2 regions of the Citrobacter telavivensis genome follow, and region 2 is predicted to be linked to the other one. Evidence: predicted binding sites of a transcription regulator. Region 2 holds the regulator's gene; the other holds the start of a gene.

Region 1 (15,988 bases), 1.6 Mb from region 2:
GAAGTTTGAAGATAATGCGTTGCCGTGGGATAGCATCGACGCCGCAACGTATGTGAAATCAGACGATCTGACGCCGTTCGGTCCTGAGTTACTCAAAGATCACAACGCGCGTATCGCGCAGGATCCTGAGTTCCAGTACATCATGAAGGATATCGCCCGTTTCAATGCGATGAAGGACAAACGTAACATCGCGTCTCTGAATTACGCGCAGCGTGAAAAAGAGAATAACGAAGATGATGCGATGCGTCTGGCGCGAATCAATGACCGGTTTAAACGTGAAGGAAAACCGGTTCTGAAGAAACTGGACGACCTGCCAAAAGATTACCAGGAGCCGGATCCGTATCTTGATGAAACGGTGAAGATTGCGCTGGATCTGGCGACGCTTGAGAAAGCGAAGCCCGCGGAACAACCCGCTGCGGCGAAGTAACCTCAGACAGGCACAAGAAATTGTGCCTGTTTTTTTTAACAAGCGCATGAAGTCGTCAGTCTGGTACAACAAAATGTAAAGTTGTGTCTTTCTGGTGACTTACCGGGCATTGATACTTGAAAATAGCGGTACGACCCATACGATGTGGGTAATCGCATAGTGCGTTTTGTTAAGTTGAGGTTAAAAGAAAATTATGATGCGAATCGCGCTTTTCCTGTTGACGAACCTTGCCGTCATGGTCGTTTTCGGGCTGGTGCTGAGCCTGACAGGGATTCAGTCGAGCAGCGTTCAGGGCCTGATGATTATGGCGCTGCTGTTCGGTTTTGGTGGTTCCTTCGTTTCACTGCTGATGTCCAAATGGATGGCGTTACGTTCCGTCGGTGGGGAAGTGATCGAGCAGCCGCGTAACGAAAGAGAACGCTGGTTAATGAATACGGTCGCCACGCAGGCGCGTCAGGCCGGTATCGCCATACCGCAGGTTGCTATTTACCATGCGCCGGACATTAACGCGTTTGCCACCGGGGCGCGTCGTGATGCGTCTCTGGTCGCGGTCAGTACCGGCTTGCTGCAAAACATGAGCCCGGATGAGGCTGAAGCGGTTATTGCTCATGAAATTAGCCATATCGCGAACGGTGACATGGTCACCATGACGCTGATTCAGGGGGTCGTGAACACCTTTGTTATCTTTATCTCGCGCATTCTAGCGCAGATCGCCGCGGGTTTTCTCGGTGGCAACCGTGATGAAGGCGAGGGTAGCAATGGCAACCCGATGATCTATTTTGCTGTCGCGATGGTACTGGAACTGGTCTTCGGTATTCTGGCGAGCATTATTACCATGTGGTTCTCTCGTCATCGTGAGTTCCACGCCGACGCGGGTTCCGCCAAACTGGTTGGTCGTGAAAAGATGATTGCCGCGCTGCAGCGTCTGAAAACCAGTTACGAACCGCAGGAAGCATCCAGCATGATGGCCTTCTGCATTAATGGTAAAGGTAAATCACTGAGTGAACTGTTTATGACTCACCCGCCGCTGGATAAACGTATCGAAGCGCTGCGAAGTGGGGAATACCTGAAGTAAGCCTGTCGGCAAAACGAGAGAGCGCGTCCACGGACGCGCTTTTTTTTATCCCTGCGCTCGAGGTTGTGTGATGCGTAAACCACTCACCACCGCCGCCACGGTTGCCAGAATCCCCGCAGCCAGCAGAGAAACATGCGTGCCGTTATCCCCGAACTGGTTCAACAGCAGTGCGACCAGCGCCGCACCTGAACTTTGTCCCAGCAAACGAGCGGTTCCCAGCATTCCGCTCGCGCCACCGCTGCGTTCGCGCGGCGCTGACGTGATGATTGTGTGATTATTGGGTGACTGAAACAAACCAAACCCGGCACCGCAGAGGATCATCGGCCAGATGATATTGAGATCGGACGGTACGGCAGGAAGCAGCACCAGAGCAAAAAGTCCGCCAGCCATCACCAACAGGCCCAGCGCCCCCAGCAATCCCGCATGGACGCGCTCTATCAGATACCCGGCCAGCGGTGCCATGACCATCGTTGCCAGTGGCCAGGGAGTGAGCAGCAGACCCGTTTCAACTTCACTGCGCCCCAGTACCGTTTGCAGGTAGAAGGGAAGGGAGACCATCGCAAGCATCTGTGCGCAGAAGGAACAGATTGATGTCCCTATCGACAGTGAAAACAGGGGAATACGCAGCAGGTCGACCGGCAATAGCGGCACCGGTAGTGAGAGTTGACGGCGGATAAAGAAGTAGCCCACCACGACCAGCGCCGCCAGTTCAGCACCGACCAGCGTAAGGGACTGCCCCTGTGCAAAACCGCTCAGTGCGGTGATCAACAGACCAAACGTCAGTGCGTTCATCACGGCACTGGGGATATCAAAACGCGGTTTATTGCTGCGTGAACCATTGGGCGGCAGGAATCGTATCGCCAGAATTAGCGCAATAATTCCTAATGGCACGTTGATCAGGAACAGCCATTTCCAGGAGGCGATTGAGAGGATCGCCGCAGCAATGGTGGGGCCAGCGGCTGCAGAGACGGCAACGATAAAGGAGTTGATGCCCATCCCACGTCCCAGATGGCGCTGAGGATAAATCAGACGGATCAACGCGGTGTTGACGCTCATCAGCGCCGCGCCGCCAAACCCCTGCACGACACGCGCCATCGTCAACACCTGCAGCGAGTCTGCGAGTGCGCAGAACAGTGAAGCCAGCAGAAAGACGACCAGTCCGCATTTGTAGATGCGTCGATAGCCAAACATATCGCCCAGGAACGACAGCGACAGTAACGAGACGACAATGGCAATCTGATAGGCGTTGACGACCCAGATTGAGCTGGCGGCGGAGGCGTGTAAATCATCGGCAATGGTGGGGAGTGCCACGTTGGCAATGGCACCATCCAGTACGGCCATCGAAATACCAATAACAATGGTTAAAATGGCGCCATATCGCTGCGGAAGCGGCAGGCCGTCGGCCTGGGGTTTATTCATGTGATTGATAGTTTCTGCGAAGAATATGATCAGGGTAGTGATTCTAGCATTGATATTCAGGCTTTATGTCGCAGATTTGTAACGAAGTTAGCAAAGATGGATTGCGGGCGCCTGACCATGAAATTATAATAAAAAATCGTTCTGATTTTTATAAAACACTCGTAATGAGGTGATAGATGGCTAACGCAGATCTGGATAAACAGCCTGATTCTGTATCTTCCGTGCTGAAAGTTTTTGGCATTCTGCAGGCGCTGGGTGAAGAGCGCGAAATAGGGATTACCGAGTTATCACAACGCGTCATGATGTCAAAAAGCACCGTTTATCGCTTTTTACAGACCATGAAAACGCTGGGTTATGTGTCGCAGGAAGGGGAGTCCGAGAAGTATTCTCTGACGCTGAAACTGTTTGAACTGGGCGCGCGTGCGCTACAGAACGTTGACCTTATCCGCAGTGCGGACATCCAGATGCGTGAACTCTCTCGTTTGACTAAAGAGACCGTGCACCTCGGTGCGCTGGATGAAGACAGCATCGTATACATCCATAAGATTGATTCGATGTACAATCTGCGCATGTATTCGCGTGTCGGTCGTCGTAACCCGCTTTATAGTACCGCGATTGGTAAAGTGCTGCTGGCCTGGCGCGATCGTGATGAAGTGAAACAGATTCTGGACGGCGTTGAGTACAAACGCAGTACCGGGCGCACCATCACCACCACGGAAGCATTGCTGCCCGTGCTGGATAAAGTTCGTGAACAGGGTTATGGCGAAGATAACGAAGAACAAGAAGAAGGTTTACGCTGCATTGGCGTACCGGTATTTGACCGTTTCGGTGTCGTGATTGCTGGCCTGAGCATCTCCTTCCCGACGCTGCGTTTTTCCGAAGAAAACCTGCATGACTACGTTTCGATGCTGCATACTGCGGCGCGTAAAATTTCTGAACAGATGGGTTACAACCATTATCCATTCTGATGACGTCATGATGGCGATATTAAGAAACTGCCGACTTTCGCGCCGGCAGTTTTATCCTGATGACATCCTGCTTAGGATTACGCATTGCGGTCATCACGGCGGCGGATCTTAACCGTTATCGACGACCACGGTACTTTTACGCAATAGCGGGCAATCCGTTAACCCAATGATACCGCTATCGGTATGAACATATTGCGCGGTGGCGGTTCCTCGCGCGGTGAGATACTTACACTGCAGCCCCAATCCGGCCGCATTCTCCTGACTGCCTATCAGAACACCATATCCACTGAGTAATAATCCAATCCAGACAAGCGCAAACAACACGATAGCGCGAATAATCAAACGCATTATGACCTCTTTTCTTCTATAAGTTAGACTGAGCTTAGCGTCTACGCGCATTGATACAAGTAAATGATTCTTAAAAAATCGCGAATGTTCTCTGTAGTTAGCCCTGGTTTAAGATACACATGATATTTTGGTGGCATAAGATGTTGATGCGGAGAGTGGAGTGAAAAAGTTTCGATGGATAATTCTGGTGGTGGTGGTGCTTGTGTGCCTGTTGCTATGGGCCCAGGTGTTCAACATCATGTGTGACCAGGATGTACAATTTTTCAGCGGAATTTGCGCCATCAATAAATTTATCCCCTGGTGAGATCATTTTTTCATCTGTTGATTACCTTCCTGTGGCGCGGTGGTAAAATGATGCGTCTACATTGAGGTGGTGAAATGAACGAAGTAGTGAATTCCGGCGTGCTTAATTTTGCGTCGTTGATTGTATCGGTGGGGGTTCTGGTTGTTGGGCTGGTGCTGTGGTTCTTTATCAACCGTGCAAGCTCGCGAACCAATGAGCAGATTGAGCTGCTTGAAGCGTTGTTAGATCAGCAGAAGCGACAAAATGCCTTATTGCGTCGTCTCTGTGAAGCGAACGAACCGGAAAAAGTGGCTGAGGCATCGCCGAAGGCCAATGACCCGCAAGAGGATGATGACATCATCCGTCTGGTCGCAGAGCGTTAATCCTTTGTAAAACAGGAAGCGAATGGACTGGCATCCCGTCGGTCTTTCCTTCCTGGGTCATTATCCTGCACGCTATTAGTGCAGTTACATACCTCTTCGCTATATCCGTTCCTTCCTGAGTCATTCCGTTGGTTATTGTCTGCACACACTTAATTATATTTTTCCATACGTTAATAATGTGAACTTCCCCGTTTTGTGAGAATGATCGGCTTTATAAAAATCGAAACGTTTCTTTCCCTATTTTTGTGCATTGTCATCATTCTTTCATTAAATGAGTGCATAAGAACAGTGGATATCAGGTTGGACCGAAATGTGTTGTTATTATGATAACGGGCCATTTTGTGTTGAGACAAATTATGCATAACAAAGCAGAATTTGTGATAACGGCCTGACTCCACGTTTCATCATCGCGATGATCTGGAAGTCATGAAGTTATTGAGCTATGGTTGAAAAGTCCCCGTTGCGATGCTGGTCTGACAAGGGCTCAGCAAGAAAGCGGGAATATATCGGCTTGAGAATTGACGCATAACTGTGCAGATACTCTGTGTCGACTGGTGAGATTTGTGCGACCGATCGAGACACGTTTAAAAATGGCTTGCCATAATTAACGTTGTATGTGATAACACGTTTTGGGTTAAACGAGGTACAGTTCTGTTTATGTGTGGCATTTTCAGTAAAGAAGTCCTGAGTAAACACGTTGTCGTTGAATACCGCTTCTCTGCCGAACCTTATATTAGTGCCTCAAGCAGTAATGTCTCAGTTTTATCTATGTTAGGCCTGCGGGCTAAGAAAACACTCTAAGGAATTTTGCAAATGGCAAAGATTAAAGGTCAAGTTAAGTGGTTCAACGAGTCTAAAGGTTTTGGCTTTATTACTCCGGCTGATGGCAGCAAAGACGTGTTCGTACACTTCTCCGCTATCCAGGGTAATGGCTTCAAAACTCTGGCTGAAGGCCAGAACGTTGAGTTCGAAATTCAGGACGGCCAGAAAGGTCCGGCTGCTGTTAACGTAACAGCTATCTGATCGACACCACTGATTTGAAGCGCGTCTGCGCATCAACCTCAGATTTAAAGCCTCGCTGATGCGGGGCTTTTTCATGCATCTTCCTTCAAAGTATGTCTGAATACCTCCTTCGTTAGCGCCTTGTTGCAAAGCCGTGATGTTATTAGCATAGTTTTCCCCGCTTTCCCGCCGTTATTCCCGTTAAATCAGTCACCTGAATATCATGTTTGCCGGAGAACAGGTGAAAAAGAAAAGTGATGGTACGGCGCGAAGTTTCACACCGCTACGCTTTGCACTACTTTGTATAGCCATATTGCTGAGTCTGGGAGTGCTATTGGGACGCGTCGCATGGTTGCAGATTGTTGAACCCGATTCCCTGGTCAGGCAAGAAGATATGCGCTCGTTGCGCGAAGTCAGCACGGCATCGCCGCGCGGAATGATTACTGACCGGCAGGGACGGCCACTGGCGGTGAGCGTACCGGTGAATGCGGTCTGGGTTGACCCACAAATCTTGTTGAGTAAAGGCGGCGTTGGCGTCAACGAACGCTGGCAGGCGCTGGCGAATACGCTGCATCTCTCGCTCACAACGCTGGCGGCGCGTGTTAACCACGATCCGTCGGCACGGTTTATCTACCTTGCGCGTCAGGTCTCTCCTCAACAGGCGAAGTGGATAGAGAGACTGAATTTGCCCGGGATCAACTTGCGTGAAGAATCCCGGCGGTTTTACCCGGCAGGACATGTCGCGGCGAATCTGATTGGTTTTACCAACATTGACGGGCAGGGTATTGAAGGCATTGAGAAAAGCTTTAACGCACAGTTAATGGGTAAGCCGGGTTCCCGTCTGGTCCGCAAGGATAAATTCGGGCATGTGATTGAAAACATCACGGAAGTCAATCCTGTACCGGCTCATGAACTTCAGCTTAGCATTGATGAGCGACTGCAGACGGTTACCGAAGATGCGCTGGACAATGCGGTTAGCTGGAACAAAGCAGAATCCGGAGCCGCCGTGCTGGTGAACATTGCCACCGGTGAGATTCTGGCGATGGCCAGTTTCCCCGATTTTAACCCGAATAATCGGGACGGTGCGGGGCTTGACGATTTTCGCAATCGAGCGATTAGCGATACCTTCGAACCGGGATCGACGGTGAAACCGCTGGTCATCATGACGGCGCTTGAGCAGGGGATTGTGCAGCCTGACAGCGTAATCGATACCCATCCATTTTTTCTCGACGGGCATCGCATCCGCGACGTGGGTTTTTATCCGGAACTGACGCTGACCGGTATTTTGCAAAAATCGAGTGACACCGGAGTATCGCATCTCTCGCTGGCGATGCCCATTCAGCAGTTAGTGGATACATATCAGCGTTTTGGCTTTGGTCAGCCCACGGGACTGGGACTCACCGGGGAGAGTCAGGGGCTGATGCCACAGCGTCACTACTGGAGCGATTTGGATCGTGCAACATTTGCCTTTGGCTACGGCCTGATGGTGACACCGCTTCAACTGGCGCACGTCTATGCCACGATTGGCAGTTTTGGCCTTTACCGACCGCTCTCCATCACGCGTATCGATCCGCCGGTCATCGGCAAACGCGTGATGTCCGAAGCGTTGGTCAGACAGGTAGAACATATGATGGAAAGTGTTGCTCTGCCGGGTGGCGGCGGGACGAAGGCGGCGGTTCGGGATTATCGCGTGGCGGTTAAAACCGGGACTGCGAAGAAAATCGGTGATGACGGTAAATACGTGGATAAATATGTGGCCTACACCGCAGGCGTGGCGCCAGCCAGCAGCCCGAAGTTTGCACTGGTGGTGGTGATTAACGATCCGCAGAACGGCGCCTATTACGGCGGTGCCGTATCGGCACCCGTTTTTAGCCAGATTATGGGCGATGTGTTGCGACTGGAAAACGTCAAACCGGATGGAATGCCCGCCGACTCCAGTCATCTGCTGGTAATGCAGGGCAATCCGCAGACATTCCCTGTGCGCTAAGTGATTCTCCCAGGGCGTAAATCGCGTTACACTTGCGCCCTGAATTCACCTGCCGGAGTTGTTATGTCGTTTTCCTGCCCCCTTTGTCACCAGCCTCTCGCGCACGTCAATAACAGTTTTATCTGTCCGCAGCGGCATCAGTTTGATGTGGCAAAAGAGGGATACGTCAACCTGTTGCCGGTGCAGCATAAGCGTTCGCGCGATCCGGGTGACAGTGCGGAGATGATGCAGGCACGGCGTGCGTTTCTTGATGCCGGACACTATCAGCCGCTGCGTGACGCCATCGTTGAACAACTTTCCACGCGCCTCGACGCGTCGGCGGCCTCGATTCTTGATATCGGTTGTGGTGAAGGGTATTACACTCACGCCTTTGCTGATGCGCTGCCTGCGGCTACCACTTATGGACTGGACGTGGCGAAGGTCGCTATCAAAGCGGCGGCCAGGCGCTATCCGCAGGTGACATTCTGCGTTGCATCGAGTCATCGTCTGCCGTTTGCTGATGCCAGTCAGGACGCGATTGTGCGGATTTACGCGCCGTGTAAAGCAGAAGAACTGGCGCGTGTGGTCAAGCCGCGCGGATGGGTTCTCACGGCAACGCCGGGAGCGAGGCATTTAATGGAGTTGAAAGGGCTGATTTACGTTGAGGTCCGACTCCATGCGCCGCATACCGAGCAACTGGAAGGGTTCAACCTGCTGGAAGATATCGCGCTGGCGTACCCGATGAGCCTGAGCGGGAAGGAAGCGGTGGCGCTATTGCAGATGACACCTTTTGCATGGCGGGCGAAGCCAGAGGTTTGGGAACATCTGGCGAGTAGAGAAACGTTTGACTGCCAGACGGATTTTCGTCTTCACCTCTGGCAGCGCGCGGATTAACCGTGAAAGTGCGTCCAGAGGATCTGGACGCCGATACCGATCAGCACCACCCCGCCCAGAATTTCAGCCCGTTTGCCAAGCAGCGGGCCAATGAAGCGACCGACCATCATCCCCAGCGTGGACATAATCAACGTGGCGCAGCCGATAGCCAGTGCGGTAGCGATAATGTTGACCTGCAGGAACGCCAGCCCTACACCGACCGCCATGGCGTCGAGGCTGGTGGCGATGGCGGTCGTGACCAGTAACCAGAAACCGTGACGGCGCAGCGGTTCATCGTCTTCATCATCCGCGCCGCGAAATCCTTCTATAATCATTCGCCCGCCCAGAAAGACCAGCAGAATGAAGGCAATCCAGTGATTCCATTCCAGTACGAATTTGCTGGCTAACATGCCCAGCGCCCAGCCGATCAGCGGCGTCAATGTTTCGACTGCGCCGAAGATCAAACCGGTGCGCAGCGCTTCAGAGAATTTGGGTTTATGCAGGGTGGCGCCTTTGCCAATTGATGCCGCGAAAGCATCCATCGACATGCCGAAAGCGAGAATAATAGTGGCAGTGATATTCATGACAGCGTCCTGACCGGGGTTTCCATAAAACACACCACTGCCCCCAGTAAACATGCACACCTGAACACAGGCGTTCATACAGTATGCATAGCAGTTGATGTGCCTATGGTCTCGCCTGACTGAAAGAGATTTCAGTCCGTACGTGCCACGTTTTGCAACGAGTATGTTGACACGTACATTTCCGGAGTCTGGAAATCGGCTACTCCCCAAATGACGGCGCAACCTTAACATATTTTGAGAATATAAAACAACTGCGGAGAAATATTATTTGACTTCTAATTGTAAACGATTTTCATTTAGATTTATTGATAGATAGAACGTTAAAATAAATAACATCTTTACGCCTGGGTTATAGCCTTAGCTATGTTTTTAATTACAATTAAATTGCGAAAAACAAAGCACAGGCTATGTTTCTAACTCACTGAGAGGAAACGAGAAGTTTATATATCTTTTCCAGATCGTCGATATTTCGTACGCGAATAAGCAAACGCCTTTGTTCTAATTGCATCACCAGAACACCATCTTCCGATAAATTCATCTCTTTAATGCGGTTATATTCTATCCATACGTTGGCGAAGAAAAATCCACCCTGTTTGAAGAGGATCTTCGGTACCCGGATCCAGAAAATATAAAGCCCCATCAACGCCAGTGCACATAATAACCATGTGGTCATGATAGCCCCATGGCTGGTGACATTGTTGTAGATAAGAATCGCGATGAGGCCGATGAAGATGACGCTGTCCACGCGGCTTCGGCGTAGCAGGGGGATGGCAAGCAGAGTCTGGCCATTGCGGCGTGGCATGATGAACTGATCGTAAATGGCGTAAGCCAGCAACGCGGCAATAAAGAAAACCAGCACCAGGTCCGTAATAGTCATTAATCCTTGTTCCTCCAGATAAAAAAAACGGGGCCGTTAAGGCCCCGGTAGTGTACTACAGTCTTACAGACCCAACAGGCCGACCGCATATCCCGCGATACCGATGACGAAGAAGCCAACGATAATCCACAGCGGGTTGACTTTCTTACGCAGCAGCCACATACAGGCGAAGGTAAGCAGTAACGGAACCAGACCCGGCATCAGCTGGTCGAGAATGGTCTGGACGGTGGTAACACGCGTCTGACCATCCTGACCGGTGATGGTTGAGACCACTAGCGGGATGTTCACGTGCGTCCATTTGTTCACCAACGCCCCCATGACAAACAGGCCGAGGATTGACGCCCCCTCAGTCAGTTTTTGCAGGAAGCCGCCGCCCATATCCTTAACAATATCGACACCTTTGCGGTAACCGTAGGCGACGCCGTAGTAACGGGTCAGCAGACGGACTGCGTTGAACAGAATGAAGAACAGCAGTGGACCCAGCAGGCTGCCGCTCATCGCGATACCCGCACCTAACGCAGCAAACACCGGACGCACAGTACCCCAGAAAATCGGGTCGCCCACGCCTGCCAGCGGCCCCATCAGACCCACTTTGATACCGTTGATGGCACCATCATCAATCTCTGCGCCGTTAGCACGCTGTTCTTCCATCGCCAGCGTTACGCCGAGAACTGGCGCCGCAACGTACGGGTGGGTGTTAAAGAATTCCAGGTGACGCTTGATGGCTTGCTTACGCGCATCGTTGTTCTCGGGATACAGGCGACGAATAGCCGGTACCATGGAGAAGCAGAAACCCAGCGCCTGCATACGTTCGAAGTTCCATGAACCCTGAAACAGGTTAGAACGAATGAACACGCCACGAATGTCACTCTGTGTGAGTTTTTTCTCAGTGGTAGTTTTAGTCATATCAACCATTTCGCTCACCTGCTAGTCCAGTTCGTTATCGAGGGAGTTGTCACCCGCAGCCTGCGCTGGTGCACCCGCCACGCGGTTATATTTCGGGCTCAGTTGGATGTAGAGGATGGCCATTACCGCACCAATCACACCCAGAGCAACCAGGTTGAAGTTAGTAAATGCGGCAGTCACGAAGCCGAGGTAGAAGAACGGCATCAGGTAGCCTGCACGCATCATGTTGATAACCATCGCGTAACCGACCACAACGATCATGCCACCGGCGATGTTCAGACCGCCTGTCACCACTTCCGGAATCGCATTCAACATGCCCTGAACTTCGCTGGTCCCTACGGAAATCGCAACGATAACCGCCGGGATAGCGATACGCATCGCCTGCAGGAACAGGGAAGAGACATGCAGCCAGGAGAGCGCCGTCAGGTTACCGTTTTCCGCCGCTTTATCCGCGGCGTGCTGGAATGCCACGGTGATAGTACGAACGATAATAGTCAGAACCTGGCCTGCTGCGGCCAGCGGAATAGCCAGCGCGATACCGGCACCGATGCTTTGGTGACCCGCGATAACCAGAACGGTAGAGATAATGGACGCCAGTGCGGCATCAGGTGCAACGGCAGCCCCGATGTTCATCCAGCCCAGGGCGATCATTTCCAGGGTACCACCGATGATAATACCGGTTTTCATATCTCCGAGAACGGCACCAATCAGCGTACAGGCCACCAGTGGGCGGTGGAACTGAAATTCATCGAGTACCGACTCCATACCCGCGATACATGCGACGATGAACACCAGCACAATCTGAAGAGTGGTAATCTCCATTGTACTTCTCCTATTGCTATAACAGCCTTAAGTGTGAAAGCTCATTCAATGCCAGGGGGTTACTTGCCCACTTTGGCAATCAAATCCATCATTTTCAGTTTCTGATCGGTCGACACTTTACGCGCCTCAAGCTCAATACCGCGGGCATTGAGTTTGTTAAAGGCTTCGATGTCTTTTTCATCGACAGAGATGGCGTTGTTGACCTGCGTTTTACCCTGACGGAAAGCCATACCGCCAATATTAACGGAGGTGATTTTCACGCCGCCTTCGACAATGCGCTCAACATCGGTCGGGTTGGTGAACAGCAGCATCACACGTTCGCCAGCATATTTCGGGTTGTTATAAACGCGAATCATCTTGGCAACATCTACCACGTGAGCAGTCACACCTGGAGGCGCCACCTGCGTCAACAGCGTTTTACGCACGGTGTCTGCAGCCACTTCATCGCTGACAACGATAATACGGGTAACGTTGGTTTCTTTGGTCCAGCGGGTAGCCACCTGACCGTGGATTAAACGGTCATCAATACGGGCAAGACCGATTTGCATATAATCGTTCGGTCCCATCGGTTTTACCGGGGCCGCGGCTTTGGGGGCTGCTGCGACAGGGGCAGGGGCGGCTTTTTCCACCGGTTTCGCTTTCAGCGCTTTCACGCCTTCGCGACCGGTTTCAACAGCCAACGCCACCAACTCGTCGAAGCTCGGGTTGTCGTCACGCGCCATCAGCGTTTCGACCAGCATAGGGATGTTCACCCCGGCAATGACTTCATACTGCTCTTTGTCGACGACAATGCGGCTGGCAGCGTTGAATGGACTGCCTCCCCATGTATCGACGAGAAACAGCGCGCCGTTACTGGTATCGAGTTTTGCCAACTGAGCGTTGTACTTTTCAATCAGCGTTTCAGCATTTTCGCCGGGCACGAAATCGATCCAGCCGACGTTTTCCTGCTCGCCTAACAGCATTTCTGCTGTCTTGAGTAACTGCTCTGCAGCCCAACCATGTGTGCCTATAACAATAGCAATGGTCACTTGCTACCTCCTTTATTATCGTTAACACATCAACGTGAGAGATGTATTTGAATCGCCGTCCGCAACAGAATCGATTCAGATAAGGGTTACAATGAAAAACATATGATGTCCGCGAATTATTTTAGATATCGAAAAAAATATTTTATGTGATGAAGATCCGTAATTTAGCTTTCGCCAATGAGAAATTTCGTAGAGTAAAATATCTCTGTTACAACTCTTTGCAAAGGAAGGTAAATCTTTGCCAAAAACACGTTGCCTCTGTTATGTTTACGTTCTGTTTAACTTACCAGGAGTATAGGGCACTAGCCCGCTGTATGGATCGTCACCGACGTCATTTCACCTTCAGGCCGCATCGCGCCTGCCAGTCTGGCATTTCTTGCCACACGTTTTGTCTGCACCGTGTTTTATCGCCTGTTAACCATTCCTTAAGCAGGAGCTTGTCATGGAATTCTTAATGGACCCCTCGATTTGGGCGGGTTTGCTCACGCTTGTCGTCCTGGAAATTGTCCTGGGTATCGATAACCTGGTCTTCATTGCGATTCTTGCGGATAAGCTGCCGCCAAAGCAGCGTGACAAAGCGCGCCTGATTGGTTTATCCCTGGCGCTCGTGATGCGTCTGGCCTTGCTATCCATTATTTCGTGGATGGTCACGCTGACCCAACCGCTATTCTCCGTCATGGATTTCACCTTCTCCGGTCGCGATCTGATTATGCTGCTGGGGGGGATCTTCCTGTTGTTCAAAGCCACGACGGAACTTCATGAACGGCTGGAAAACCGTGAACATGACTCCGGGCATGGCAAAGGGTATGCCAGCTTCTGGGTCGTTGTGACGCAGATCGTTATTCTGGATGCCGTGTTCTCGCTGGATGCCGTCATTACCGCCGTCGGCATGGTGAACCATCTGCCCGTGATGATGGCAGCGGTGGTGATTGCGATGGCGGTGATGCTGTTGGCATCCAAGCCGCTGACGCGTTTCGTCAACCAACATCCGACGGTGGTAGTGCTCTGCCTGAGCTTCCTGCTGATGATTGGTCTGAGCCTGGTCGCTGAAGGTTTTGGTTTCCATATTCCGAAGGGCTATCTGTACGCCGCGATTGGCTTCTCAATCATTATAGAAGTGTTTAACCAGATTGCGCGTCGCAACTTTATTCGTCATCAGTCAACATTGCCGCTGCGTGCGCGTACGGCTGACGCGATCCTGCGTCTGATGGGCGGAAAGCGTCAGGCTGCGGTATCGCATGAATCCGAAAGCCAGGCTGCCGTTCCGATCCCGGAAGGGGCATTTGCGGAAGAAGAACGCTATATGATTAACGGCGTTCTGACGCTGGCACAGCGCTCGCTGCGCGGCATCATGACGCCGCGAGGTGAAATTAGCTGGGTGGATGCCAGTCTGAGTGTTGATGAGATCCGCGAACAGTTGCTCTCTTCTCCGCACAGCCTGTTCCCGGTGTGTCGTGGTGAACTGGATGAGATAATCGGTATCGTACGGGCGAAAGAGCTGCTGGTGGCACTGGAAGAGGGTGTCGACGTAGCGGCTATCGCATCTGCTTCACCGGCTATTGTGGTGCCGGAAACGCTGGATCCTATCAACCTGCTGGGCGTTCTGCGTCGTGCACGCGGTAGCTTTGTTATCGTCACCAACGAGTTTGGCGTGGTACAGGGGCTGGTTACGCCGCTGGATGTCCTCGAAGCCATTGCCGGTGAGTTCCCGGATGCTGATGAAACACCAGAAATTACCGTTGACGGCGATGGCTGGTTAGTCAAAGGCGGTACCGATCTGCATGCTCTGCAACAGGCGCTGGCAGTGGATAATCTGGTCGATGAAGATGAAGACATCGCGACGGTTGCGGGACTGGTGATTGCCGTTAATGGTCACATTCCCCGTACGGGTGATGTGGTTGAGGTTCCTCCGCTGAGCATTACCATTATCGACGCCAATGATTACCGCGTGGATCTGGTGCGAATTGTTAAAGAGCAACCTGCGCATGAAGAAGAGGAGTAATCTTCTCTAACGTAGAGGTACAGCGGGCGTCATGCGTCCGTTATGCCTGGGTGGCGGCGGGTGACTGCCCGCCAGCCACTGCGGAAAGTCGCGCAGCGGCATTGGCTTTGCAAATAAAAATCCCTGCAGCAAATCCACACCGTGACGGCGCAAATGCTGCGCCTGCTCCTGTGTTTCAACCCCTTCCGCGACCAGTTCGATATGCAGACGCTGCCCGAGGGCGATAATGATATCGGTAACCGTCGAGTTAACGGCATCAGTGCCAATGGCGTTGGTAAAGGACTTATCAATTTTCAGAATGTCAGGACGCAACTTTTCCAGCCATGACAGCGAACTGTTGCCGGTACCAAAGTCATCGAGCGCCAGCTTGATGTTTTGCTGTTGCAACTCGCGAACGATCCGATAATCAACGTCCCGCAGCGCATCCCGCTCGGTGAGTTCAATCACCAGTTGCTGAATGGGGTGCTGACTGAACCAGTACTGTTCGAGATCCTTCAGTAATTCACCCTGTTGGAAATGGCTGGCAGCGACATTAATGCCAATATGAAACTGACTGCTCATGGGAAAATAATGACGTTGTCGAATGGTTTCTGCTATCACATAGCGCGTTAGCGGTGCTATCTGGTGATGTTCTTCGGCAATAGGAATAAACACGTCAGGCGAAATCCACCCCTGACGAGGATTATTCCAGCGCAGCAGGATCTCCACCCCCACGCACTGTTTAGTCCGCGCGTTCAGTAACGGCTGGCAAAAAAGCTCAAATTCGCGTTGTGCCAGCGCGAGATTAATCTCCCAGGAAAAGCTCATCCGGTTGGCAGTGGCCAGCCACGCTAGATACCCCACCAGCAGACTGAGCATCAATGCCAGAGGCAGTTGCGCGGGCAGGGCTTTGAGCGCCAGTGCTTCTGCGGCAGGCCCGGTCACGCTAATGGTAAAAGGATAATGTTGCGAGGCGAGTTGATAACGCTGTTCATCTTTGAGCGTGGGCAGAGTCTCCACCACGCCGTTCCCGTAAATCAAATGCC
Region 2 (15,988 bases):
CCACCAGCAGCACAAAGGCCAGCGTCATTGGCAGCATCTGCCAGAGGCGAAACGCGCCAAAGACGGTGAGGTAGAGCGCGCCCGTTGCCCCGCCCTGCAAAATGAGGGCATAGACCGGCTGTTTATGCCGCAGACGCCAGCCTATCGCCAGCAGGACAATCGCAAACAGCGCCGCCGCAACCAGACGCAGTTCAAGCGGGAACAGGGAGTGCTCAACCGTATAGCGCAGCAGGAAAGAGAGGCCGAGGAAGAGAAGCAGGATCCCCAGTTTTGCCAGCGGGTTGCCCTGCATAAACCAGCGCACCAGCGACGACATCACGCCGCCAAAGGCAGAGGGTTGCGCGTCAGCTTCAGGGGGTTCTTTTTCGACGATAGTCTCTGCTTCGACAATAGTCTCGGCGATTGCCGCGTTCTGCGGCGTATGCGAACGCCAGGGGTTAGCGGGAGTCGGCTTCGGTTTGGGGTCTGGCACCGCCACCGGGATCGGGGCCGGTTCAGCCTCCATGACCGTCTCTGCGGGCTGAACCGCTGCCGTCGGTGTTATCGCGGGCGCAACGACGCCGCGTTGTTCCAGGTCTTCGACCCGTTGGCGTAACCGGGCAAGCTCACCGCGCATCGCCGAACTGCGATTGAAGGCGACAATCGACAGGATCGGCACCACCACCAGCGCGAAGAACAAAAAGACGCAGCCAAGGATTAAAAGGTCGTCCATGTATCCACCTTCACTGTATTAGGACAGTCCAGAATGACATAAATTGTTGCATTTGCGCCATATCTGTTAGCAGAGTGAACCCCTTTTCAGACAATATATTCAGCCTCTGCACATAAGCAGAGGCCGTAAGACAGGATTAAAACGCGAAGCACGAACAGCCGAGTGCGCCCCAGAAGGCGCGATCGTCAGACACCGGGATCCCCGACTGACGGGCGATATCATGCTGATGGCCGTGCACGCCACAGCTACCGCAGCACTGGTGCATCTGCACCACCGCGCCCACTTTCGCCGCGGTCGGCGGTGCCGAGCGGTAGTGTCCCGGAACGTTCACTACCGGAGACCAGTCCGGTACGACCGGAATCGCCGGCGGCGCCAGCGGCGTGAACTGACCGGCGGCATACACCACTTTGCCATCGACAATCGTCATCACCGACTCAATGCCTTTGATCTCCTCTTCCGGCACGCTGAAGTAGTCTTTTGACAGCACCACCAGGTCGGCCAGTTGATCTTTGGCAATGCGCCCTTTTTTACCCTGCTCGCTGGAAAACCACGCGCTTCCTGCCGTCCACAGTTCCAGCGCCACGTCGCGCGGCAGACGGTTGTTGTCGTCATACATCGCCATCCCGCCGACCGTCCGCCCGGAAACCAGCCAGTACAGCGCCGTCCACGGGTTATAGCTGGCGACGCGAGTGGCATCGGTTCCAAGCCCCACCGGCACTCCGGCAGCCAACATTTTCGCCACCGGCGGCGTATGTTTCACGGCCTCTTTCCCGTAGCGGTCGATAAAATATTCGCCCTGGAACGCCATGCGATGCTGTACCGCAATGCCGCCGCCCAGCGCTTTCACGCGATCGATATTGCGCTCGCTGATGGTTTCGGCGTGATCGAAGAACCAGTGCAGACCATTGAACGGAATATCACGGTTCACTTTCTCGAACACATCCAGCATCCGGCTGATGGACTCATCGTAAGTGGCATGCAGACGGAATGGCCAGCGGTGTTCCACCAGATGGCGCACTACGCGCTCCAGCTCATCCTCCATCCCTTCCGGCAAATCCGGGCGCGGTTGCAGGAAATCTTCGAAGTCCGCGGCGGAGAAGACCAGCATCTCACCGGCACCGTTCGCACGATAGAAATCGGTTCCCTGGCCCGGCTTGAGCATATCGGTCCAGCGTTCGAAATCGTCCAGTTCCTGCTTCGGTCGCTGAGTAAACAGGTTATAGGCAATACGCACCGTCATCTGGTGATTAGCATGCAACTGCTCGATGATCTCGTAATCTTCCGGGTAGTTCTGAAAACCACCGCCTGCGTCAATGGCGCTGGTCAGCCCGAGACGATTCAGTTCGCGCATAAACTGGCGGGTGGAGTTCACCTGCATCTCCAGCGGTAGCTTCGGCCCTTTGGCCAGCGTCGAATAAAGGATCATGGCGTTCGGTTTGGCGATCAGCATCCCGGTGGGATTACCGTTGCCATCGCGGACGATCTCGCCGCCCGCCGGATCGGGCGTTGCTTTGGTGTATCCCACGGCTTTCAGCGCCGCGCGGTTTAACAGCGCGCGATCGTACAGATGCAGAACGAAAACGGGGGTATCCGGCGCGGCGTCGTTGAGCTCTTCCAGCGTCGGCATCCGTCGTTCGGCAAACTGAAATTCGCTCCAGCCGCCCACCACGCGAACCCACTGCGGCGACGGGGTGCGGTCAGCCTGTTCTTTCAGCATACGCAGCGCATCGGCCACGGACGGTACGCCTTCCCAGCGCAGCTCAAGGTTGTAATTCAACCCACCACGGATCAGATGCAGGTGGGAATCATTAAGTCCCGGAATCACAGTGTGACCTTTCAGATCAACCACCTGCGTACCGTCAGCAGCAAAACGCATTACCTGATCGTGCGTTCCCGTGGCGAGAATTTTTCCATCCTTGATAGCCACGGCGTCAGCCTGCGGGCTGTGACTGTCGAGGGTATGTATTTTTCCGTGGGTCAGAATCAATGAGGCAGTTTGAGACATAACACTCTCCTGACGAACCGATCAGGCTTTTTTCAGCCAGCCGGCAAACAAACGGGTCACGATGGGCATCCACAACCAGACCACCAGCGCAACCACACAGGCATCGTTAATCAGATGCAGTAACAGCGTTCCCTTCAGCGAGGGCAATAGCATGCCGGTCAGCCACGGCACCAGATTGGTGCTGGGGAAGATAACCAACAGGGTGATCAGAAACTGCTTCCAGCGTAGCGGTTGACGAACATGCGGGGCGGGAGGCGTAAACCAGAACGCCGCTTCGGTGTGGATCTCGGTTTTATCGCCTTCCGCCAGCAGCGGGGCTATCTCCTCGACCAGAAGTCGCCGCGTATCCGACTGCGTCCAGTTGTAGAGATGCTCAAGCGTGTCGAAACGAATAATGATGTTCCACAGATTCTGCCCGTCCGTCGGACGAATCACATTCGCCCCGAGATGACCGGGAAACGAGGCGGCAATGGGCATAATTTTCCCTAGCCATAGCTCATAGCGCGCTGCCTGGTCAGGCTGCAGCGTATGCGTAATCACCAACGTCACATGTGTATTTTGCGCCATGACAGATTCCTTGCTGAAGGTTAATGACGGGTTGCCCCGCCATAAGCCATACGTTCACTACACAAAATCATTCATGATGCGTCGAGGCGGCAAGGTTGCGCATCCTCGGGAGCTCACATAAGTGAGTGACCGGGGTGCGCAAACGAAGCCAACAAAGAGGCAGCGTGAAGGATGAAGTGTATTTATGCTTTGCGTTCCGGTGCGCCATGTACCATGGTGTAGGCATAATCCACGCCCATACCGTAGGCGCCGCTGTGTTCACGAACCAGACTCATCACCGCGTCATAGGTCTCTTTACGCGACCAGTCACGCTGGTACTCCAACAGAACCTGCTGCCAGGTCACCGGTACGGCACCGGCCTGCACCATACGGTCGATGGCGCGTTCATGCGCATCAACAGAGGTGCCGCCGGAAGTGTCCGTTACGACATACACTTCGTAACCGGCTTCCAGCGCCATCAGCGCCGGGAAGGTCAGGCACACTTCGGTCCATAGCGCAGAGATAATCAGTTTTTTACGTCCGGTCGCCGCCACGGCTTTCACAAATGCCGCGTCTTCCCAGGAGTTCATGGAGGTACGTTCGATAGGTTTCACATCCGGGTGCACAGCCAGTAACTCAGGCCAGATGTAACCACTAAAACTTTTTGTTTCGACTGAAGTATAAATGACCGGCACATTAAATATTTTGCCTGCCTTCGCCAACGCAACGGTATTATTTTTCAACGTCTGGCGATCAATATTAGCCACCCCAAATGCCATTTGCGGCTGATGGTCAATAAAAATGAGCGTCGAGTTTGATGGATTAATCAGTTCCCGAATAGACATAATATACTTCCTTAATCAATGAGTTATAAATTGACGTCTGGTATCTGCCGTCAGCCATCAAATCCTGAATCAGAAAGCCTGTTTAGTATAGTTGGAAATTTCTAACGACTTATTAAAGAAAACTTACCGTCGTGTGAAATAAGCCTTGTCCGGACGATATATCTTTACACTTTCAAAAAAATGCGCATCTTCCATCTAATTTCTTCACTGGTTTTGTTTCTCGCCATTCGGTACAACAGAGGGGTTTATTTTCAGGGATATTTTCAGCCATGCGCATAAATCTGGACGTTCTGCTTATCCTGGACGCCATCGACAAATACGGTACTTTTGCCGCCGCAGCCGAATCGTTGTTTAAAACGCCTGCAGCACTCAGCTATATGATTCAGAAGCTGGAAAAAGACCTGAACATCGAACTGCTTGACCGCTCCGGGCATCGGGCCAAATTCACCGATACCGGACTGATGATGCTGGAAAAGGGGCGCTTGCTGCTCAGTGCGGCAAAAGATCTGGAAAAGCAGGCGCTGCAGTTGAGCTCCGGCTGGGAGAAAGAGCTGGTCATTGCGCTGGATGTCTCCTTTCCCTTTGAGGTGCTGTTACCCCTCATCGACGCCTTTCACGCGCAGAACAAACAGACGCAGCTTAAATTTTCGTACCACACGCTGGCAGGGTCATGGGAAGAGTTAACGCATAATGGCGCGGATATCATTCTTGGCGCGATTAACGAACCGCCGACCTCCGCCGCGTGGTCCTACAAAATGTTAGGCACTCTGGATAATGTCTTTGTGGTGGCGCCCGATCATCCGTTGGCCGCAATCTCTGACAAATTGACGAATGAACAACTCTGCCTGCACCGCGCCATTGTCATTAGCGACAGCGCGCGCTTTTGTCATCCGCTGCAAACCAACCTGATGGAAGAACAGCCGCAGATTCATGTCGATGATTTTCACAGCAAAGTGGCGCTACTGCGCGCCGGGATGGGCTGCGGGTTTCTGCCGCGGCATATCGCCAGCCCGTGGCTTGCCACGGGCGAACTGGTCGAAAAAAGCGTCATCTCTTTTCGTGAAAAAGATGTCGCCTATATGGCATGGCGCGATGGACGAAACGGGCTGGCGCATCGTTGGTGGCGGGAAACGCTGCTTGCCAGCCACGACATCGCGCGGCTGTATCAGTGATTCAGCCAGAGCGTGGCGGAAATGGCCGGCAGCGTCAGTATGTCGTCAGACAACTGCCCTTTCCCTTCTTTACAGCCCCATTCTGTCACGTTCAGCAGCGGTGAGGCCGGGAGCACCACTTCACAGGCTTCGCCGCGGTTAATGGCCACCAGCACGCGCTGCTGCTGGTAGACGCGCAAAAACACCACCACGTTATCTTCTGCATAGATAACCTGACATCCGCCGTAACGCAGCGCCGGGATGCGATGTCTCAACTTCGCCATCCGCTGATACAGGGCAAGCAATGCGGCATCCTGTTTTTCCGCCTGCCAGGGAAACGTCTTGCGGCAGAAGGGATCGTTATCGCCATCCAGCCCCACCTCATCACCGTAATAGATACAAGGCACACCGGGCCAGCTAAATAGCCAGACTACCGCCAGCGGCAGGCGGGCGACATCGTTGCCCAACAGCGATTTGAAACGCGCGGTATCGTGGCTGTCGAGCTGATTGAACATCCGCAACTGCTGTTGATGAGAGAGACCGGCGCGGTAGTTATCCATCCACGCCATACAGGTTCGCGCGTCAATCTGCTGGGGATCGTAAGAGATATCGGTATTAGCAAGAAAGCCCCATAGCGGGAAGGTGAAGCCACGGTAGTTCATGGCGGCATCTTCAGCATCCGCCTGTAGCCACTGTCGCGCATCGCCAAAGTGTTCACCAAAGACGTAAGCTTCCGGCTGCGTTTCCTTTGCCGCCTGGGCGATCCCCGCGACATGCTGAAGGTTATTACGCGCGCCGCCCGCTTCTCCCAGCATATGCACGACGTCAAGACGCCAGCCGTCCATGTTCCACGGCGCTTTCAGCCAGTGACGAACAATGCTGTCTTCACCGCGATACATTTCATTGACCAGACTTTCGGACTGATAATCCAGCTTCGGCAGACTGGGGTAGCCCAGCCAGTCCAGCGCGACGCCGTCCGGCGAAAAGCTGTACCAGTCGCGCCAGGGGGAATCCGGATGGTGGCACGCGCCGCCAGAGCCACGATGATGACGATCGAACCACGCGTGGGAATCGCCGCTGTGGTTAAACACGCCGTCCAGCACCAGGCGCATCCCCTGCTGTTGCGTTTTCAGCCGCAGTCGCATCAGCGCCGGGTCGCCGCCAAACTGCGGGTCAACGTGACGGTAATCCTCGGTATCATATTTATGCACGCTCGGGGCGGTGAATACCGGGTTCAGGTACAGCGCGGTGACGCCCAGCTTTTTCAGATACGGCAACTTTTCGCTGATACCGTCGAGATCGCCGCCATAAAACGTGGATCCGCCCGCCTGCGCGGTCAACGGTTCGTCCCACTCTCGCAGCACAATCTCCTGCCCGGCCGCGTGATGGTAATAGACCTTATCCTGCTGGGCGTCGCGTGACGAACTACGAGCAAAACGGTCAGGAAAGATCTGGTAGAAAACCTGATCGGCAACCCACTGCGGTCCACTGTCCGGCGCATCCACGGCAAATTGCTCCAGACGGGCAGGTGGAAAGCGGCTGAACCCTTGCGGCGTGAACCACAGCTGACGATCGAGCCAGAGCAGCTTGAAGCTGTAGCGTCGACGCGGCTGTCCGCTGCGAAGATCGATCGCCGCACGCCAGGCGGTCACGCCCGGAGACGGCGGCGTGCGCAGTTTGTGCATCGCCAGCGCGGTTTCTTCGTTGTCATTTTCCGCACGTAGCGTAACGCGCTGCGGCAGGTTCTCCCCCGTCAACCAGAGCGTAATGGTCAGTTGGTCTTTGTTTTGCTTAACAAATGGGGCAACCGGTAGGTGCCAGGCGTTCAACATCACGAATCCCCTTTGATGAAAATGAGCTCACCTTGCCATAGCGATTTACAGGATAACTCATCATCTGAAGGTTTATTGGGGGAGGAGTTCGGGGGAGGAGAAATGACCGGATGGCATTCATGCCACCCGGCACAACATTACTGCGCTTCGGCGACCTGACGGTCACGACGGCGCTTGAACATCCAGCCAATCATCAGCAGAACAATCCAGCCACAGCCAACGTACAGCGAAATGCGGGTGTCCGGATGATAGCCAATCAGCCCAATGATAAATACGAGGAAAATCAGGCCCACAATGGTCGTTGCCACACCGCCCGGCACTTTAAACTTCAGCGCCTTCACCTCTTCCGGCGGCAGACGACGACGGAAAGCAATTTGCGACAGCAGGATCATAATCCACACCCACACCGTCGCGAAGGTCGCCAGCGACGCAATCACCAGGAAGACGTTTTCCGGCATGATGTAGTTCAGATACACCGCGAACAGCAGGGCGATAGTCATCACCATCACGGTGACCCATGGGATCCCCCGGCGCGAGGTTTTAGCGAACACTTTTGGCGCACTGCCCTGCTCCGCCATCCCGTGCAACATGCGACCGACGCCAAAGACGTCAGAGTTAATCGCCGACAGTGACGCGGTGAGCACCACAAAGTTGAGAATGCTGGCAGCAAACGTAATGCCAAGATGCTGGAAGGTCAGCACAAACGGGCTGCCGTCGGTTCCCACCTGGTTCCACGGGTAGATAGACATAATGACGAACAGCGTCCCCACGTAGAACACCAGAATACGCATCGGCACCGAGTTAATGGCGCGCGGAATGGATTTCTCCGGGTCCTTCGCTTCCCCGGCGGTGATACCGATGATTTCAATACCGCCGTAGGCGAACATCACCATCTGTAGCGACATCACCATCCCCAGCCAGCCATTGCTGAAGAAACCACCGTTGCTCCACAGGTTATGGATCCCGGTCGGTTGTCCGCCGTTGCCAATCCCCCAGATGATGATGCCGAAGCCGGCCACAATCATGATGATGATGGTGGCGACTTTAAAGAAGGAGAACCAAAACTCCAGTTCGCCAAACACTTTTACGCTCATCAGGTTGATGGCGCAGATGATCAGCACCACGCTAAGCACCCAGATCCAGTGCGGAACCGTCGGAAACCAGACGCCCATATAGATACCGAATGCGGTCACATCGGCAATGGCGACAATCAGAATTTCAAAGCAGTAGGTCCAGCCGGTAATGTAACCCGCGAGTGGGCCGAGGTTTTCCTGCGCATAGCGTGAAAATGAACTGGCAGAGGGATTGTGTACGGACATTTCCCCCAACGCGCGCATAATGATATAGGCCGCCACCCCGCCGATAATGTAGGCCAGCAGCACGCTCGGCCCGGCCATTTTGATGGCGTCCGCAGAGCCATAAAACAGCCCGGTGCCGATTGCTGAGCCCAGGGCCATAAAGCGAATGTGTCGGGTGCTTAGCCCACGCTTCAGCTTGTTATTACTTTCCATCGATTCCTAACCCATCAACACATAAAAAACCACGGGGCCAGTAATAGCCCCGTGGTTAAAACAGATTTTCCGCAATCTTAGTGTGCGCTGGAGGTCACCTGCCGACCCGCCGCGCGATCCCAGACAACCGCCAGGACCACCATCACAACAGTGGGCATTAACCACGCCAGACCTTGTTCCGCCAGCGGTAAGCGCTGGGTCCAGGCCGGTAACACGTCGCCGATTGCCGATGCTTTAATACCATCAAGGATACCAAAAATCAGGCTGATAAACATTGCCGGTGCAATGACGCGGGTCGAATTATGCCACCATGAGCGGGTAAAACTTAACACAACGAGTGCGATACACGGGGGATAAATCGCCGTCAGCACCGGAATAGAGATCTGGATCAGATGGCTGAGCCCCAGGTTGGAAACCACCATCGAGAACCCGCCAAGAATGAACACCAGCGTGCGGTAAGACAGCGGCACATACTGAGCAAAGAACTCTGCACAGGCGCAGGTCAGGCCGACCGCCGTCACCAGACAGGCGATAAAGATCAGCGCCGCCAGCAGCAGGCTACCCGCACCGCCAAAGGTGTGCTGGACATAAGCGTGCAGAATCGCTGCGCCGTTCGCCGACTGATCGACCAGCGTAGCGCTGTCTGACCCGAGGCGGAACAGCGCCAGGTACAGTAGCGTTAATCCGACGCCCGCCATCAGTCCCGCCCAGACGGTATAGCGGGTCAGCAGACGCGCTTCAGTCACACCGCGAGAGCGCGCCGCGTTAACAATAACGATACCAAAGACCATCGCGCCCAGCGTATCCATCGTCAGGTAGCCGTTAACGAAGCCATTGGAAAATGCCGCCGTCTGATAAGCTTCCATCGCATGACTGATCGGGCCAGCAGGCCAGATGATTGCCGCAACGGAGAGCACAATCAACGCCAGAATCTTCAGCGGCGCCAGGAAGTTCCCCACGGTATCCAGCAGTTTGCCCGGATACAGCGACACCAGAATTACAATTGAAAAATAGACCACGCTGTAGATAAACAGCGGCAGAGTCGAGTCGCCGGTCAGCGGGGCAATACCCACTTCAAAAGAGACCGTTGCGGTGCGCGGCGTAGCGAATAACGGACCGACGGCCAGATAGCAGACGGTCGCCAGCAGAACGCCAGCCACTTTGCCGATAGGCGTGCTCAGACTGTCAACACCACCACCGACTTTCGCCAGCGCGACAACCGTCAGCACCGGTAGCCCCACGGCTGTGATCAAAAAGCCGACAGCCGCCATCCAGACGTTTTCGCCAGCCTGCAAACCAACCATTGGAGGAAAGATGATGTTCCCTGCGCCGACGAACAGCGCAAAAGTCATAAAGCCCAGCGCAATAATATCGCGCGATTTTAACTGATGGGTCATAAAGCTTACGGCCTGTGGATGTGGTGTTGATTAAATTAACGTAATGTCTTTCCCTGTGGGAAGAAACAGCGGTTTTTTTAAGCAATTCCAGCGGGATATGCTCCTGGGCTGGGACTGCGAAGAATAGTTTTTCGATTTACCGCCTGAATACAGTCAGTCTGACAGCATCTGGGGCGCAATTTAAACGCTTATAACGTTTTAAAGCAAGGAGGGATCTAAAAACTGGAAGATTATAGTGGTATCAAATAAATAACCAGTGCAAAACACTATGTTAAAGAAAAAGTCATGGCTTATCATTCGAACAAAAAACAACCAGGCGCGGATAAATTCAGCAGACTTATCTTAGCCGCAAAGAAAATAAGCCAGCATTGGCTGGCTTATGGAAAGAAAACCTTACAATTGTACTTTAAGCACTTTTTTTGGCAATTAATCGTTCCGGCAGCACAAAACTAAAGCGCGTGCCTTTGCCCAGTTGACTCTCGATATTCAGGCGACTTTCATGATGATTCAACGCATGTTTTACGATAGCCAGTCCCAGTCCACTGCCGCCCGTTTGCCGCGATCGCGCTTTATCAACGCGATAAAACCGCTCCGTTAACCGCGGGATATGTTCCGGCGCAATGCCTGGCCCGTTATCTTCCACGCTAAACTCCGCGCCGTACGGCATCGCGCGCCAGCGGACGGTGATATGGGTTCCCGCTGGCGTATGATTCACGGCGTTATACACCAGGTTGGACACTGCGCTACGCAGTTGTTCTTCATTCCCCAGCACGTTGAGTTGGTTATCCACCTCAAAGCTGAACGTGTGCTTCTGCTGGCTGAGCGTCTGCGCTTCACGTTCGACCATACGCAGCATCATCGGCACATCGACCTGTTCATTGAGCAGAAGCGTCGGTGCGGCTTCAATTTTCGACAGCGTAAGCAACTGTTTCACCAGTCCTTCCATGCGCGAGGTTTGTTCACGCATCGTCAATAGCGCTTTTTCGCGCGTTGCCCCTTCCAGCGTCTGTTCGTGCATCATCTCGAGATAGCCCTGCAACACCGTTAGTGGAGTGCGCAGTTCATGGCTCACGTTGGCAAAGAAATTGCGTCTCGCGCCTTCAAGCTGGTGCATCTGTGTCATGTCGCGCGCCACCATCAGCAGTTGCTTATCGGTGTACGGCATGACGCGAATTTCCAGGTGTCGACCGGTATTGAGTACCAGATTTAACGGTCGGCTAAAATCCCTCAGCTTAAGGTATTGCGTAAACTCCGGGTAGCGCAGCAGGTTCAGGATGTTTTGTCCGCTATCGTCCGGCCAGCGTAAGCCCAGCACCTGTTGCGCGAGGCCATTACACCAGAAGATCCCACCCTCTTCAGTGGTCAACACCACCGCATCGGGCAGTGACTCTGCCCCGCTGCGAAAGCGTTTAATCAGATTGCCCAGCTCGCGACGGCGCTTTTTATTGCGCAGTTGCATCTGATGCAAACCGTACAGCAGCGGTTCCCAACTGCCTCGTCCCGGCGGCGGCGTCATGCTTCTGTCGACCCACAGCCACCATGAGAGGCGTAATAAATTCCAGAAATGCCAGATCAGCAGTCCTGTTACCGATGCCAGTAAAAACCACGGCAGGTAACCAAAAAATGCACTTAGGATCAAGGCCGGGATACAGCAAAGTATCAGTTCCAGCACCAGCCTTTTCCATGACAGCCGTTCCAGCACGGGTCACTCTCCCTTCAGAGCCAGGCTCTTATTTATTCTTGTCTTTCAAAAACGGGTCGAAAAACGATACCCTGTCCCGCGAACCGTTTGTACCATCCGATCGTGGCCGCTGGTTTCCAGCGCCTTGCGCAGACGGCGAATGTGCACATCGACCGTACGATCCTCAACGTAGACGTTGGTGCCCCAGACGTGGTTCAGCAGCTGTTCGCGGCTGTATACCCGTTCGGGGTGGGTCATGAAGAAATGCAGGAGTTTAAATTCTGTCGGCCCCATATCAAGCGGATTTTCGCCGGTCATCACGCGGTGCGATGTGGGATCCAGGCTTAGCCCCTGCATCTCGATGACTTCTTCCACCGCCATCGGCGAAATCCGGCGCATCACCGCTTTGATGCGGGCCACCAGTTCTTTCGGGGAAAACGGTTTAGTAATGTAGTCGTCCGCACCGGTTTCCAGGCCGCGTACGCGATCCTCTTCTTCCCCTCTGGCGGTTAACATCATGACCGGAATGTCACGGGTCATCGCTTCACGCTTGAGGTGTTTAATAAACTGTAGACCAGAACCGCCGGGCAACATCCAGTCAAGAAGGATCAAATCCGGCCAGGGTTCATTAAGCTGGTTCACCGCACTGTCATAATCTTCAGCTTCAACGGGCTGAAAACCATTTTGCTCAAGCACGAAACAGACCATTTCGCGAATTGGAGCCTCATCTTCTACGACCAGAATACGTCTCGCCATGATTTGCCCTGTTATATAAGTTGCTTATCATCATCTGTCTTAATGCGGCGTCATTATGCGTCAGTTTTATGACAGATTTATGAAAATGCGTGCTGACGTTAACCTTAGGTTGTTGATTTATGACACCCGAGAAACGAGATATTACAGCCCACGAATGGTTATAATCCCCTTTATGCTTTTTTGCCATGGAACCGTTATGCGCATCCTTCACACCTCTGACTGGCATCTGGGACAAAATTTTTACAGCAAAAGCCGCGCCGCTGAACATCAGGCTTTTCTCGACTGGCTGCTGGAAACGGCGGTCGAACAGCAGGTGGATGCGATAGTCGTTGCGGGCGATATCTTCGATACCGGCTCGCCGCCAAGCTATGCCCGTGAGATCTACAACCGTTTTGTGGTCAACCTGCAGCAAACGGGCTGTCATCTGGTGGTATTAGCAGGAAACCATGACTCCGTCGCCACGCTGAATGAATCCCGCGAGATTCTGGCGTTTCTCAATACCACGGTTGTGGCCAGCGCCGGTCACGCGCCGCAAATCCTGAATCGCCGCGATGGCCAGCCCGGCGCGGTGCTGTGCCCGGTGCCGTTTTTACGCCCGCGCGACATTATCAGCAGCCAGGCGGGCCTGTCCGGTCAGGAAAAACAGCAGCATCTGCTGGGTGCCATCACCGACTATTACCAACAGCAATACGAGACTGCCTGCGCATTGCGCGGCGATCTCGCCCTGCCGATTATTGCCACCGGCCACCTGACCACCGTCGGCGCCAGTAAAAGTGACGCCGTTCGTGACATTTATATTGGCACGCTGGATGCTTTTCCGGCACAGAACTTCCCGCCCGCCGATTACATCGCGCTGGGCCACATCCATCGGGCGCAGAAGATTGGCGGCACAGAGCATATCCGCTACTGCGGCTCCCCCATCGCGCTGAGTTTTGACGAATGTGGCAAAAACAAATACGTGCATCGGGTGGACTTCCTGGACGGCAAGTTAGCCAGCGTCGAAGAACTCACCGTTCCGGTCACACAACCGCTGGCGGTGTTGAAAGGCGATCTCGCCGCGATTACCGAACAGCTGGAGCAGTGGCGCGATAGCGAGCAAAGCCCTCCGGTCTGGCTGGATATCGAAATCACCACCGATGAATACCTGCATGATATGCAGCGTAAAATTCAGGCGCTGACGGAAACGCTGCCCGTTGAGGTGCTGTTAGTCCGCCGCAGCCGGGAGCAGCGCGAGCGCATGTTGAGTAACGAACGCCGGGAAACGCTGAGCGAACTGAGCGTGGACGAGGTATTTTCGCGCCGCCTGGCGCTGGAAGAACTTGAGCCGCCTCAGTGCGAACGTTTGACATCACTTTTTCACCGCACATTACAGACACTTTCCGGGGAGCATGAGGCATGAAGATTCTCAGTCTACGCCTGAAAAACCTCAACTCACTGAAAGGGGAATGGAAGGTCGATTTCACAGCAGAGCCGTTTGCCAGCAACGGTCTGTTTGCCATTACCGGTCCCACCGGGGCCGGCAAAACCACGCTGCTCGATGCGATTTGCCTGGCGTTGTACCACGAGACGCCTCGCCTGAATACCGTGTCGCAATCGCAAAACGATCTGATGACCCGCGATACGGCGGAATGTCTGGCGGAAGTGGAGTTTGAAGTCAAAGGCGAAGCTTATCGTGCATTCTGGAGCCAAAACCGCGCGCGCAACCAGCCCGACGGCAATTTACAGGTTCCGCGCGTTGAACTGGCGCGCTGCGCCGATGGGAAAATCCTTGCCGATAAGGTGAAGGACAAACTGGAGATGACGGCGGATCTGACCGGGCTGGATTATGGTCGCTTTACCCGCTCAATGCTGCTCTCGCAGGGGCAGTTTGCTGCGTTCCTCAACGCTAAACCGAAGGAGCGTGCAGAACTGCTGGAAGAACTGACCGGCACGGAAATTTACGGGCAGATCTCCGCCCAGGTTTTTGAGCAGCACAAAACCGCGCGCACCGAACTGGAAAAATTACAGGCGCAGGCCAGCGGCGTTACGCTGTTAGCGCCAGAGGCGTTGCAGACGCTGACAGAAAGTTTGCAGGCGCTCACTGACGAAGAGAAACAGCTGGTCACCCAACAGCAGACCGGACAACAACAGTTAAACTGGCTGACGCGTCAACACGAACTGCAGGCCGACGCAAACCAGCGTCAGCAGGCGCAGCGGGTTGCGCAGGAGGCGCTGGAAAACGCCCAGCCACAGCTGGCGACGCTCAGCCTGGCACAACCTGCCAGAGCGTTACGCCCACTGTGGGAGCGTATTCAGGAACAATCGGCTACCGTTACCCGCACCCGCCAGCAGATAAACGAAGTTAATGCTCGCTTACAAAGCAGATTCTCGCTGCGTGACCGCATGCGCCGCCAGGCTGAGCGGCAGTCCACCGCCCTGCTCGCCACGCAACAGACGCTGAACGAGTGGCTAATCGCACACGATCGCTTTCGCTTATGGAGCAATGAGTTAGGAGGATGGCGAGCCCTGTTTGCTCAGCAGGCCAGCGATAAGATTCAGCTGGCAAAATGGCAGCAACAGCAGGTAAACGATAGCCGTAAGCTGGAAGCACTGCCGCCGGTGACGCTCAATATGACGGCAGATGAGGTTGCGACGGCGCTGGCGCAGCATGCGCAGCAGCGTCCTCTGCGCCAGCAATTGCTTTCGCTCCACGGTCAGCTCGTTCCCCGGTTGGCGCGTCTGAGTCAACTGCAGGCAGCGATTGCGCACAACAAACAAGAGCTGGCCCGGCGCAATACCCTGCTGGAGGCAAAGCGTCAGCAGTATAAAGACAAATATCAGCAGTATCAGGATGTTAAAACCCTTTGCGAACAGGAAGCGCGGATCAAAGACCTGGAAAGCCAGCGTGCGCTGCTACAGTCCGGTCAGCCCTGCCCGCTTTGCGGTTCAACCGCCCATCCCGCAGTCTCGGCGTATCAGGCGCTCGAGCCAGGCGTTAATCAGGCGCGACGCGACGCGCTGGAAAAAGAGGTTAAAGTGCTGGCTGACGAAGGTGCCGCCCTGCGTGGACAGTCAGAAGCGCTAAACCAGCAGCTACAGCGTGACGAAAGCGAAGCGCAGACGCTGGCTAAAGAGGAGCAAGCGCTCACTCAACAGTGGCAAACCGCGATCGGCGCACTGAACGTCACGTTACAGCCGCAGGAGGATATTCAGCCCTGGCTGACGGTACAGGACGAGCACGAGCAGCAGCTCTATCAGCTCAGCCAACGCCATGAGCTACAGGCACAAATCACCGCCCATGCGCAACAGGTGGAGCAGTTCCGCCAGCAAATCGATCGGCGCCAGGCAACGCTGTCGGCGCAGTTAAGCCACTATACGTTGTCACTTCCTGAAGAAGGCAGCGAAGAAGCGTGGCTAAACGCCCGTGCGGCAGATGCACAAACGTGGCAGCAGCGGCAGACGGAGTTGACGGCGTTGCAGGCGCGCATCGCGCAGCTCACCCCGCTGCTCGAGACGCTGCCTGCCGCCGGTACCGACGCAGAAGATGATGAGAGCGTGACGCTGGAAAACTGG

The links. Region 2 encodes PhoB, which activates phosphate uptake and scavenging genes when phosphate is short. Its sites were predicted from a motif close to CTGTCATAAAACTGNCNNAT; they were not measured.
Region 1: kdgR (DNA-binding transcriptional regulator KdgR) is a predicted target of PhoB. The motif match lies at 2,987-3,006, and genes of this name have one in related genera.

What each region holds. Positions count from the first base shown of each region.
Region 1 covers NZ_JBGUBF010000001.1:1,786,083-1,802,070, reverse strand. Annotated here, with positions in the region: gene prc (carboxy terminal-processing peptidase) at 1-427, shown strand, start outside; gene htpX (protease HtpX) at 621-1,502, shown strand; gene ACERJC_RS08555 (MFS transporter) at 1,548-2,921, opposite strand; gene kdgR (DNA-binding transcriptional regulator KdgR) at 3,098-3,889, shown strand; gene ACERJC_RS08545 (YobH family protein) at 3,998-4,237, opposite strand; gene mgrB (PhoP/PhoQ regulatory lipoprotein MgrB) at 4,398-4,541, shown strand; gene ACERJC_RS08535 (YebO family protein) at 4,616-4,903, shown strand; gene ACERJC_RS08530 (DUF2627 domain-containing protein) at 5,561-5,704, shown strand; gene cspE (transcription antiterminator/RNA stability regulator CspE) at 5,717-5,926, shown strand; gene ftsI2 (peptidoglycan DD-transpeptidase FtsI2/PBP3(PARA)) at 6,147-7,892, shown strand; gene rlmA (23S rRNA (guanine(745)-N(1))-methyltransferase) at 7,956-8,765, shown strand; gene mntP (manganese efflux pump MntP) at 8,762-9,328, opposite strand; gene ACERJC_RS08505 (DUF986 family protein) at 9,747-10,205, opposite strand; gene ACERJC_RS08500 (PTS mannose transporter subunit IID) at 10,269-11,120, opposite strand; gene ACERJC_RS08495 (PTS mannose/fructose/sorbose transporter subunit IIC) at 11,133-11,933, opposite strand; gene manX (PTS mannose transporter subunit IIAB) at 11,993-12,961, opposite strand; gene ACERJC_RS08485 (protein YoaL) at 13,111-13,416, shown strand; gene yoaE (CNNM family cation transport protein YoaE) at 13,404-14,963, shown strand; gene pdeD (cyclic di-3',5'-guanosine monophosphate phosphodiesterase PdeD) at 14,970-15,988, opposite strand, start outside.
Region 2 covers NZ_JBGUBF010000001.1:145,982-161,969, reverse strand. Annotated here, with positions in the region: gene ACERJC_RS00730 (DUF2339 domain-containing protein) at 1-712, opposite strand, end outside; gene ACERJC_RS00725 (amidohydrolase) at 849-2,717, opposite strand; gene ACERJC_RS00720 (antibiotic biosynthesis monooxygenase) at 2,739-3,284, opposite strand; gene ACERJC_RS00715 (hydrolase) at 3,467-4,108, opposite strand; gene ACERJC_RS00710 (LysR family transcriptional regulator) at 4,378-5,280, shown strand; gene malZ (maltodextrin glucosidase) at 5,274-7,091, opposite strand; gene proY (proline-specific permease ProY) at 7,229-8,602, opposite strand; gene brnQ (branched-chain amino acid transporter carrier protein BrnQ) at 8,680-9,999, opposite strand; gene phoR (phosphate regulon sensor histidine kinase PhoR) at 10,406-11,701, opposite strand; gene phoB (phosphate response regulator transcription factor PhoB) at 11,747-12,436, opposite strand; gene sbcD (exonuclease subunit SbcD) at 12,633-13,835, shown strand; gene sbcC (exonuclease subunit SbcC) at 13,832-15,988, shown strand, end outside.